Linked DNA regions of Prochlorococcus marinus str. MIT 9515. The protein of the gene in region 2 binds, or shares a complex with, the protein of the main gene of each other region. Links are inferred from orthologs where the notes say so. Each region holds a gene or a part of one and is shown on either strand. Other genes may lie near its edges.

The links. The genes of interacting proteins can lie anywhere in the genome.
Region 1: the proteins of prfA (region 2) and prmC are in contact, whole or in part, in a crystal structure (PDB 2B3T), measured with the Escherichia coli proteins. The link is inferred for Prochlorococcus marinus str. MIT 9515 from one-to-one orthologs.

The regions. Positions count from the first base shown.
Region 1 is NC_008817.1:321,825-324,831, forward strand. The notes cover bases 1-2,916. They hold prmC (peptide chain release factor N(5)-glutamine methyltransferase), read left to right. Parts: upstream 1-981; coding sequence 982-1,851; downstream 1,852-2,916. Other genes in these bases: psbB (photosystem II chlorophyll-binding protein CP47), read right to left, coding at 1-127; P9515_RS01725 (2Fe-2S iron-sulfur cluster-binding protein), read left to right, coding at 352-714; psbM (photosystem II reaction center protein PsbM), read left to right, coding at 817-969; P9515_RS01740 (L-threonylcarbamoyladenylate synthase), read left to right, coding at 1,870-2,451; minE (cell division topological specificity factor MinE), read right to left, coding at 2,768-2,916. Outside these bases: more of minE, read right to left, coding at 2,917-3,007. UniProt on the Escherichia coli protein: Methylates the class 1 translation termination release factors RF1/PrfA and RF2/PrfB on the glutamine residue of the universally conserved GGQ motif, i.e. on 'Gln-235' in RF1 and on 'Gln-252' in RF2.
Region 2 is NC_008817.1:1,506,822-1,514,847, reverse strand. The notes cover bases 21-2,783. They hold prfA (peptide chain release factor 1), read left to right. Parts: upstream 21-736; coding sequence 737-1,831; downstream 1,832-2,783. Other genes in these bases: alr (alanine racemase), read left to right, coding at 2,420-2,783; P9515_RS08175 (HNH endonuclease), read right to left, coding at 1,838-2,401; rpmE (50S ribosomal protein L31), read left to right, coding at 442-702; rpsI (30S ribosomal protein S9), read left to right, coding at 21-429. Also shown: rplM (50S ribosomal protein L13), read left to right, coding at 1-9; more of rpsI, read left to right, coding at 19-20; more of alr, read left to right, coding at 2,784-3,619; P9515_RS08160 (carbamoyltransferase family protein), read left to right, coding at 4,064-5,917; P9515_RS08155 (SxtJ family membrane protein), read left to right, coding at 5,890-6,312; P9515_RS10005 (DUF5989 family protein), read left to right, coding at 6,316-6,477; P9515_RS09235 (DUF6492 family protein), read right to left, coding at 6,646-7,602; P9515_RS08145 (TIGR01548 family HAD-type hydrolase), read right to left, coding at 7,904-8,026. UniProt on the Escherichia coli protein: Peptide chain release factor 1 directs the termination of translation in response to the peptide chain termination codons UAG and UAA.

The DNA of each region.
Region 1 (3,007 bases), 1.2 Mb from region 2 along the record:
CTAATTCATATAGAGCCATTGAGCCGGCCCAGCCGGCTAATAATGCAGTATGCATGAGATGCACAGCTAGTAGTCGACCGGGGTCGTTGATAACTACTGTGTGAACTCGATACCAAGGCAATCCCATCGGTTAAATTCTTGTGACGATGCTGAATGAACAGCTAAACATCATGATATTAGGGTTTTTTTTGACTTTGAGAGAGTTTTGTAAATAAATTAATTTTCTTAGTAAAACTAGTCAGATACAACTGCACAACTGCATTATTAGGGAATTTTCAACAAAAATATGTTAATATTTTGGTCACAATTCTCAAGGTAAAACGCCAAAATAGTTGAAAATAACAAAAAAAAATGACAACTATCAGATTTATCCGAGAAGGAGTGGACATCAAATGCAAACCTGGAGAAAATTTGAGAGAGTTAGTAATTAAAGAGAAATTACAACTTTATGGATTAAAGGGATTATTAGGCAATTGTGGGGGAGTTGGCCAATGTAGTACTTGCTTTATTTCTTTGGAAGGAGGAACGAAAAATTCGCTTAGTCCTATTACTGCAGTTGAACAGGAAAAACTCAAAAATAGACCTGAAAACTGGAGGCTTGCTTGTCAAACCCTAATAAGTTCATCTGCGATAATACTCACTAAACCTCAATCTCCTCCACCAAATTTGAAAGAATTGAAAGAATCAGCTGAAAATAAAAAACTACCTAGATAAATTGTTTAAGACTGTTAATGAGTTAGTGTAATTTTCCGACTTTTCCACTTAATTTCCATTTAAATGTCTATAGTCATAATATTATTGAATTTGTATTTTTAAATGGAAACAACAAATTTTGGTTTCGTAGCAAGCCTTCTCTTTGTGGGAGTACCAACTATTTTTTTGATTGGTTTATTTATTTCCACGCAAGATGGAGAAAAATCAAGCTTTTACTCAGATTCCGGTAAAGGTAAACTTGGCCCAAAGCGCTAATTAAGTTATTTAATGTTCGAAATTTCTGCTGAAAACTTTTCGGTATGGAAAAAGAAACAACTCTTAAAAGGTGGTGATAAAAAATCGTTTAGTCTTTTGATAGATTTATTGGGTGGATTATCAAAAAAAGAATTAAATTCACTCACAATAAAAGCAGAAAAAAATTTAAAATTTAAATTAGATTTAGACTCCCTTGAATTTTTTTGGGGGAAGCATCTCAGTACTAATATTCCTATTCAATATTTAAGTGGTATTTGTTATTGGAGAAATCTCAAATTAGAGGTTTCAGATAAGGTTCTAATACCACGTCCGGAAACAGAACTTGTGGTTGAGATAATATCGAGAAAATTTGATAATAATAAAGGACAAATTATTTTTGCAGATTTAGGAACTGGTTCAGGTGCAATTAGTATCTCGTTAGCTTTAGAAAATCCAAGCTGGAATGGAATTGCAACGGATATTAATAAAAATGCTGTAGAGATAGCCTCGAGAAACTTTGCTAATAACTCTAATCAATCTAATTTGAAATTTTATAGTGGGAATTGGTGGGAGCCTCTAACATATCTCAAAGGGGAGATAGATTTTGCGGTAGCTAATCCTCCATATATTCCAAAAAATACTTATGAAGAATTACCAATAGAGGTAAAGAATTTTGAACCTAAGAATGCTCTTTTGGGAGGAGAAGATGGTTTGGATCACGTAAGGGAAATAGTTAAATATGCCCCTTTATACTTAAAAGAAAAAGGTTGGTTATTAATTGAGAATCATTTTGATCAAGGTGCCAGAGTAAAACAATTATTTATTGAAAATCAATTTACTGATGTAGAAGTATTAAAAGATTTGTCTGGAATTGGAAGATTTACAATTGGAAGATATAAATAATTTATTAGGAGAAAACGAATGAATGTTATTGCTAATAAATTAGCTGTAGAAAAACTAAATATTGGCTTACCTATAATTTTTCATACTGATACTTTACCTGCTATTGGATGCCTCCCAAAGTTCTCAGAGATAATTTATAAGATTAAACAAAGAGATGTAAAGAAACCTTTGATTTTGATGGGAGCTGAAAGTTTTCAATTAAATGAGTTTGTTCATAAAACTGCTTTTGAGGATTACAAATATATGGCTTCTAGGTATTGGCCGGGACCATTAACAATGATTATTCCTATTTCTGAGAAAAGTAAACCATTGTTTTCTAATAAAAATTTGACATTAGGTTTAAGAATTCCCAATTCAATTATGGCCAATTACCTTATAAAGGAAAGTGGCCCTTTGTTAACATCAAGTGCAAATATCTCAGGTTTACCACCCTCTACAAATGCAAAAGATATTTCATTTGACTTGCCTAATGTGGATATTTTAGGACCTGTTCCTTGGCCAAAATGTAGTGGAAAAGCAAGTACAATTATATCTTGGGTGAATAATGAGAAATGGAAACTCATTAGGGAAGGGGAAGTTTTCATTCCAGGAATAAAGTGATGCTTTCTCTTTTCTTTTTTATTTTTTTAATACAATTTTTTTTTTATTGGATATTTGCACCTTTATCTAGATTGTTAACTAATCTAATTGAGCTGAGGTTTTTAACATTTTTTATTTTATTAGGTTTTATTTTTCTATTTTCAACAAAAAAAGAGTGAGTAGATTTGTAACTATATGAATGCCGGCTAACAGATTTGAACTGATGACCTTCGCTTTACAAAAGCGCTGCTCTACCGCTGAGCTAAGCCGGCATAAATTTTATTTTACATACAGTTAGGTGTAAATTGATAATTTATTAATTTTGATTTTGGAAATTTTATTTCTTTTTTGGGTTATCGTGATTTTTTTTGAATTCTATTTCTCCAGTGAGAGTTCTTTTTATAGGAAGATTAGCAACCAATGCAGTCATTCTATCCTCTGTTTCTAGACTGACAGCAACCTCTTCAAAATCAATTTCAACATATTTAGCAACTACATCAAGGATTTCTTTTCTCATCTTATCCAATAGATCAGTGGTCAATGAGCTCATATCAACTCTGTCATGAGCTAAAACTAG
Region 2 (8,026 bases):
AATAGTTAATTTCTAACAATGAATAGTCAAATAAAAAACAAAGCGGTTTATTGGGGTACTGGCAGAAGAAAAACTTCAGTAGCTAGAGTTCGTTTAATTCCTGGAAATGGACAAATTAAAATAAATGGTCGTTCTGGTGATGACTATTTAAACTTTAATCCTTCACATTTAAATTCGGTTAAAGCACCTTTGCAAACTTTAGGCCTTGAAAACTCTTATGATATATTCGTAAATGTTTTTGGTGGTGGTTTAACAGGACAGGCAGATGCAATCAAGCAAGGAGCAGCTAGAGCTCTCTGTGACTTGTCTCCAGACAACAGGAAGCCTTTAAAAACCGAAGGACATCTTAGTAGAGACCCAAGAGCAAAAGAGAGAAGAAAATATGGTCTTAAAAAAGCTAGAAAAGCTCCTCAATTCTCCAAACGTTAAAAAGATTTTATTATGCCTAAATCAGAAATTCATCCTAAATGGTACCCAGATGCAAAGGTTATTTGTAATGGAGAAGTAGTAATGACAACCGGCTCAACTAAGCCTGAATTGCATGTTGATGTTTGGAGTGGTAATCATCCTTTCTTTACTGGAACTCAAAAGATTCTTGATACTGAAGGTAGAGTTGATAGATTTATGAAAAAATATGGAATGGGTTCAGCTGATTCCGCTACTTCGCAAGAAACAAAAGAAGCTAAGGAATCAGATAAATAGAAATTTACAAATCTAAATTTAAGCAAAACTTCAATTGGAATACACAACATTAATTGCAAGGTTAAAAACTGCTTCAAAAAGTTTTGTGAATTTAGAAATGCAGTTGGCAGATCCCGATATTGCAAATAATCCAAAAAAATTAGAATTAATAGCAAAAGAAAGAGCCAAACTAGAACCTTTGGTTCTTGATTTTAATCAATTGCTTGATACTGATAAAGAAATTGACGATTCCAGACAACTGCTCAAAGATAATAGGAATGATAAGGATATGGAATTGTTGATTAATGAAGAATTATGTAATCTAGAAGTTCTAAAGAATTCACTTATCCAAAAAGTAACAATAGCTTTACTTCCAAAAGATCCTCGAGATGAAAGAAGTGTAATGCTTGAGATAAGAGCTGGCGCTGGAGGGAATGAAGCTTGTATTTGGGCTGGTGATTTAGCAAGAATGTATGAACGATATGGACAAAAAATCGGGTGGTCAGTAAAACCTATTAGTGCCTCAGAATCTGATATGGGAGGATTTAAAGAATTAGTTATTTCTATAAAAGGAGATTCTGTTTATAGTCAATTAAAATTTGAGGCAGGTGTACATAGAGTTCAAAGAGTTCCAGCGACGGAATCTCAAGGAAGAGTTCATACTTCTACAGCTACAGTTGCCGTTATGCCTGAGGCTGATCCAGTTGAAGTTAAGATTGATCCAAGTGATTTAGAAATTGGTACAGCGAGGTCAGGTGGTGCCGGAGGCCAAAATGTTAACAAGGTAGAAACTGCTATTGACCTTATTCATAAGCCGACAGGTATAAGAGTGTTTTGTACTCAAGAAAGATCGCAGCTACAGAACCGTGAGAGAGCCATGGAAATTTTAAGAGCCAAATTATACGAAATTCAATTAAAAGAAGCTAATGATAAGGAAAGGTCACAAAGGTTAATGCAAGTTGGAACTGGAGATAGAAGCGAAAAAATTAGAACTTATAATTTTAAGGATAATAGAACCACTGATCATAGATTAGGCTCTAATTTTGCATTAGAGCCAATTCTGGCAGGACAATTAGATGAAGTTATAGATGCTTGTATAGCTCAAGAACAAAAGAGGATAATGGAGGATTTTAATGAGAATGAGAATTAAATTTTTTTAGTTTTTAGCAGCTAAACCGATCACATATTTACTCCACTCTTTGTGTTTCCCAGAGTCTATTTGTCTCGTCGCTTCAAAATTCAGATTGCTTAATGGGCGATATGGCTTTCTTTTTAAAGGCATATTTGCTTCTTCAGGAGTTCTACTACCTTTTTGAACATTACATCTTAGACAGGCTGTTGTTACATTTTCCCAATTATCGGTACCACCCCTGCTCCTTGGCAAAACATGATCTATCGATAAATCACTTCCTCTATGGTTGCAATATTGGCAAGAATTATTGTCTCTAAGAAGTATATTTTTTCTTGTAAGGGCAACTTCTCTAAAAGGAACTTTGACGTAATAACGAAGCCTTATAACAGTAGGCAGTTTTTGACCAGAATGTATTAAGTATGATTGATCCTCTTCTAAACTTTCTGCTTTACCTTTAATCATTAAAATGATAGCTCTTCGCCAAGAAGTTATATTTAAAGGTTCATAAGAAGCATTTAAAACAAGTGTCTGGCTCATGCCAAAAATCATTTTACATGTCATGCTAGCGGTATATTTAATTAAGCGCATATAACTACGCAAACATTAATGCAGATTTCCTTTAATAATCGAAAAAATAATGTGGATACTAATTTAAATTTTCAAGGAGAAATTGATCCAACTCAAAGAGCATGGATAGAAGTAAGCAGAAAAGCAATAGAGGCTAACGTTAGGAAGTTAAGATCAAAATTAAAAAATAATTGTGAATTCATGGCAGTTGTGAAGGCTGATGGATATGGACATGATGCCAAAGTTGTATCTGAAAATGCGATTAGAGGTGGTGCTTCTCAATTAGGAGTAGCAACCTTAAAGGAGGGAATAAAACTTCGCTCTTCAAGCATAAATGTCCCAATTCTTGTTCTTGGGAATCTTTATGCAAAAAAAGATTTATTAATATGTTTTAGAAATGATTTGATGCCAACTGTTAGTTCGATTAGGGAATGTTTAATTTGTAATGAAATAGGCAAGATCAATAATATGAAATTTTCGTTACATCTAAAAATTGATACTGGGATGTCAAGATTGGGATTTGAATGTGATGAATTCGTACAACAATTTAATAATATAAAATCTCTTAAAAATATAGATGTTAAGGGCATATATAGTCATCTTGCATGCGCAGATGAAAAGAATGCATTGAATCCCAAAAGTAGAACCCAATTACAAAGAGAAAAATTTCAAGAATTGTTGAAACTTGTCAGTATTGATAATACAAAAAATATCAAGATTCATCTCGCAAATTCTGCTGGCATGATTCTTGGTAAAAACTTTCATTTTGATATGGTTCGCGTTGGATTGGCCATGTATGGTTATGATCCATTAATAAATACAACTGAAAAGTCGCTTCTTAAACCTGCTTTATTTTTGAAGGCTAAAGTGACTTTTGTTCGAACTATTGAGAAAGGTGTTGGAGTAAGTTATGGAAATAAATTTGTTAGTGATAGAAAAACAAAGTTAGCTGTCTTAAGTATTGGTTATGCTGACGGAATTATCAGGAGTCTCTCTGGTAAAATAAGTTTAATTCATAATAAAAAACTTTATCCTCAGGTAGGATCCATAACAATGGATCAAATGATGGTAGATATTACAGATTCTGAGGATATTAAAGTAGGTAGTACTATGCTATTACTAGGATCTGATGGAGAACAAACAATTTCTCCGATTGATTGGGCACATAAATGCGATAGTATTCCTTGGGAAATTCTTTGCTCTTTTAAAAACAGATTACCAAGAGTCCAAGTTGATTAGACATTTCGATTAGATAAATAATTTTGAAAATTTGCTAAAAAATTGATAATGTATAAGAACTGGAGAGGTGGCTGAGTGGTTGAAAGCGGCTCCCTGCTAAGGAGTTACAGGAGGTAACTTTTGTCGAGGGTTCGAATCCCTCTCTCTCCGTATATTCTGTGTTTAAGGTGGTTTATATAAGTTCGTTGAAGTTCATGATCTAATGATATGAAGGTATTTTTAAGAAATTTAAGTCCTCAAAAGTTCACTTTTACCTCAACAACTGGTTTGTAAATAAGGTTATGGTTGAGAATATTAAGGTTAAATTACTTCAATAATAAATATATTGTTTAAAATAGAAGGTCAAATTTAATTTAAAATCAATGTAGGTTAAATAGTAGTTGTCTATTTTTCTTTTTTAAAAGTAGAGTATTAAGGAAATATATAATATCTCGATTGTATCCGATGAGTTCTTATATTCTTGGTCTGTCTTGTTATTACCATGATAGTGCTGCTGCTCTAATAAAGGATGGTGAGATAATTGCTGCTGCACAAGAAGAAAGATTCTCTCGAAAAAAGCATGATTCTAGCTTTCCTAAGAATGCAATTTACTACTGCCTTAAATCTCAGGGAATCACTCTTTCAGATATCAAAGAGATAGTATATTATGAGAAACCTCTTCTTACATTTGAACGTCTTCTCGAGACTTATTTAGGCGCTGCGCCAAGAGGAGGCAGATCATTCATTGCAGCAATGCAAGTTTGGTTGAAGGAAAAGCTATTCTTAAAAACTGAACTTCAAAAGAATCTTAAAGAGGTACAAGCATCTTTTGAATCTGAGATTAATGTTATACCAAATTTACTTTTTTCAGAGCATCATCTTTCTCATGCTTCTGCTGCTTTCTATCCAAGCCCCTTTGAGGAGTCTATAGTCTTATGCATGGATGGAGTGGGCGAGTGGGCAACAACCTCTGCTTGGATTGGTAAAGGTAAAAGCATTAAACCACTCTGGGAAATAAGTTTTCCTCATTCCCTTGGTTTGCTGTATTCCTCCTTTACTTATTATTGCGGATTTAAGGTCAATTCTGGTGAATATAAACTAATGGGTCTTGCTCCTTATGGCGAACCTAAATATGTCGATAAGATCAAGAAACATTTGATTGACATAAAAGAAGACGGTACATTCCGTCTGGATATAAGTTACTTTAAATACCATCGAGGATTCCGTATGACAGGACGGAAGTTCCACGAACTATTTGGTAAACAACCTCGAAAATCAGAAACGGAACTTACCCAGTTCCATATGGACTTGGCGGCATCAATCCAGGCAGTTACGGAAGAGGTTGTCCTGAAGTTAGCAAAATCGCTTAGGCAAGAAACTGGCATCAAGAATATATGTCTAGCTGGAGGAGTTGCTCTTAATTGTGTTGCTAATGGTAAATTGCTACTAGAAAAGATCTTTGATAATATTTGGATTCAACCTGCAAGTGGGGATGCCGGTTCTGCACTGGGCGCAGCCTTGGTTGGTTGGCATCAACATCACCAACAGGAAAGGATTACTAATACTAATGACTCCATGAAGGGTACCTACCTGGGTCCCGAGTTTAGTAATGAAGAAATAACAAAATACCTTCATAGAATTAGTGCTCCTTACCACACTCACGTTGATGTTGATTTATTTGAACTTTTAGCAGAAGAATTAGAGAAGGGTCATGTAATTGGTTGGTTCAATGGTCCTATGGAGTTTGGCCCGCGTTCCTTAGGAGGAAGGTCGATCCTTGGTGATCCACGAAATCAAAAAATGCAGAGCCTGATGAACCTGAAAATTAAGTTTAGAGAGAGTTTCAGGCCATTTGCTCCATCTGTACTCGAAGAAGATGTCAGCAATCAGTTCGAGATGAGTACCAAAAGTCCATATATGCTATTGGTTGCCCCAGTAAAAAAGGAACTCTGTATTCAAATGACAGAAGAGCAAGATAAACTCTTTGGAATTGAGAAACTCAATATCCGTAGGTCATCATTGCCCGCTATTACCCATGTGGATTACTCAGCAAGAGTTCAGACTGTAAGTAGCACCACAAATCCAAGATACTATAAATTAATTGATGCTTTCAAGCGAAAAACTGGTTGCCCCACCATCGTGAATACTTCATTCAATGTTAGAGGTGAACCAATTGTCTGTACTCCACAGGATGCTTATAGATGTTTTATGAGGACAGAGATGGATATTCTAGTTCTTCAAAATCAAATTCTTTTTAAGGGGGAGCAACCTAAGGTAGAGAAAGATGAAAAATGGATGCAGGAGTTTGCACTGGATTGATCATGAAAGAAACAATTTCAAAAAAACAACTACGAGAGTTCGGATTTCTTATTGGTTTTGGATTGCCCATATTGATTGGTTGGTTACTTCCTGTACTTGCTGGCCATGGATTCAGGTTATGGACTGTTTGGATTGGCTTTCCAGCATTTATAATAGGTATGGCTTCACCTCGACTATTGTATTATCCATACAAAATTTGGATAGCACTTGGTCATGCCCTTGGATGGGTTAATAGCAAAATTATCCTTGGTCTTATTTTCATAGTTATTCTTTTACCGATTGCATTTATAATGCGTATTACCGGATATGACTCATTAAGAACTAGACGAAAAGGAGAGAAGACCTACCGAGAAAACAGGCAAGATCATCAAACAGACCTCAAACGTATTTTTTGAACAATGAAAGCATTCTTTGATTTAGTTATAGACATTTGGGACTTTATGAAAGTTCGCAAAAAGTATTGGTTGGCACCTTTGATTATTACGATTGTCCTCATGGGTGCGCTTATAGTCTTCACACAAGGTTCAGTTGTTGCTCCATTTATTTACTCGATTTTTTAAAAAATTAGTAAGATTAAACTTCCAAAGAATTTCTTTTTTTAAATTTCTAGTAATAAATTAGTATCTTAATTGATAATTATGGCAAGTAAAAATTTCTGTCTTTGAATAAAAATTAAGTACTGGTGGGTAGATTGGTGAGTGAGGAATTTTTAATTACAATATTAATTTTTATTTTAAAAGTGGCATTGCAAGATATCTTGAAAATTCAAAGTTATGTTTGTATGAATTTGTGATGTTAATAAAAATAATTAAAAAATTAGCTACAAGATTGTTAAAAATACGAATTAATCTCAAATTTTTGAAATTTTGAGTTTTTAAATCCCAGTTCTCGAATGATGCCCAATAATAGCCGTAAAATCTCAAAATTAAGAATGTATTAATTTGATTGTGTTTGCCAAATAAGGAATAAGTATTTCTGCAGGATTTCAATTTATTTGTCACAAAAGAATTGGGGTGATATTTAGATAAATAGGTACCATATGTCTCAAATTCACTAAAACCACTTCCGGTTTCGTTTAAATGCTCTTTATTAATTTGACTTATTACAGTTTTTACCCAAGAAAGATTTTTAGAATTCGCTTTTTCTATTAAAGATATTAAATCATTCATTATCTTTGAATTAATTAGCATATGCTCGCTAATAAAAGAGAAGTTATTTGTTTTAAGTAGACCAAAATTTTTTATGGTTTGAAAATAGGGTTTATGAAATTCTTTGCTCGTATTAATAATTAATTTATTTGATTCGTCGAAGAATTTAATTTTTTTTAGCATAACGGTATCTGAATCCCAAATTAAATAATATTCTGATAAGTTGGGATACCTTGAAATATTCATTTTCAAGAATTGTTGAAAATACCAACCTGCTCTCTCTGCCTTACCTCCATATTCTCTAAGAGTATTGGCAACATCAGTTAGTTTTATATTGGGAATTATTTTATCCTCATCAAGAATAATTAATGAATTCTCTTTAGGAAAATTTTGTTTGAAAAAATTTATATTTTTTTTAGGAGTAATTATAAATATCCTCTTCGCTTCAGATAATTCAATTAAGGACCTAATAGCGCGAATTCCAATTTCTAAGTGATTGTTACTAATGCAAGTTACAATATCATAGGAATTTTTCATTTATTAAGAGGTATTTTTAAACTAATGTTCTTAATATTAGTGGAAAATTAAGTTCTGAAAAAAAGTTAAAACATAATTGATTTCTAAAGTTGAAAATTTGGTAACTTAAAAAGTAATAAGTAAAAAGATGAAATTACAAAATAATTGTTAATAACTGCCACGTTAATACTAAAAATATAGTGAGTAATTGGGCGTGTAAATTTCTTAAAAAAGTACTCACCTAATTGCCCTAAAGTTTATCTAGGATCTAAATGATTATCTTATTTATTATTACCTCTTTGTTCTTATTTGTGTGAATTTTTCATAGTTGATATTTTTTAAAAAAATCAATATCTATATTTTTAAGCTCATTCACTGAATCAAGAATTAAATCAGCTCCTGCCTCCTTAAGTTTCGATTCATATAAAGTGCGTTCTTTTCTTCT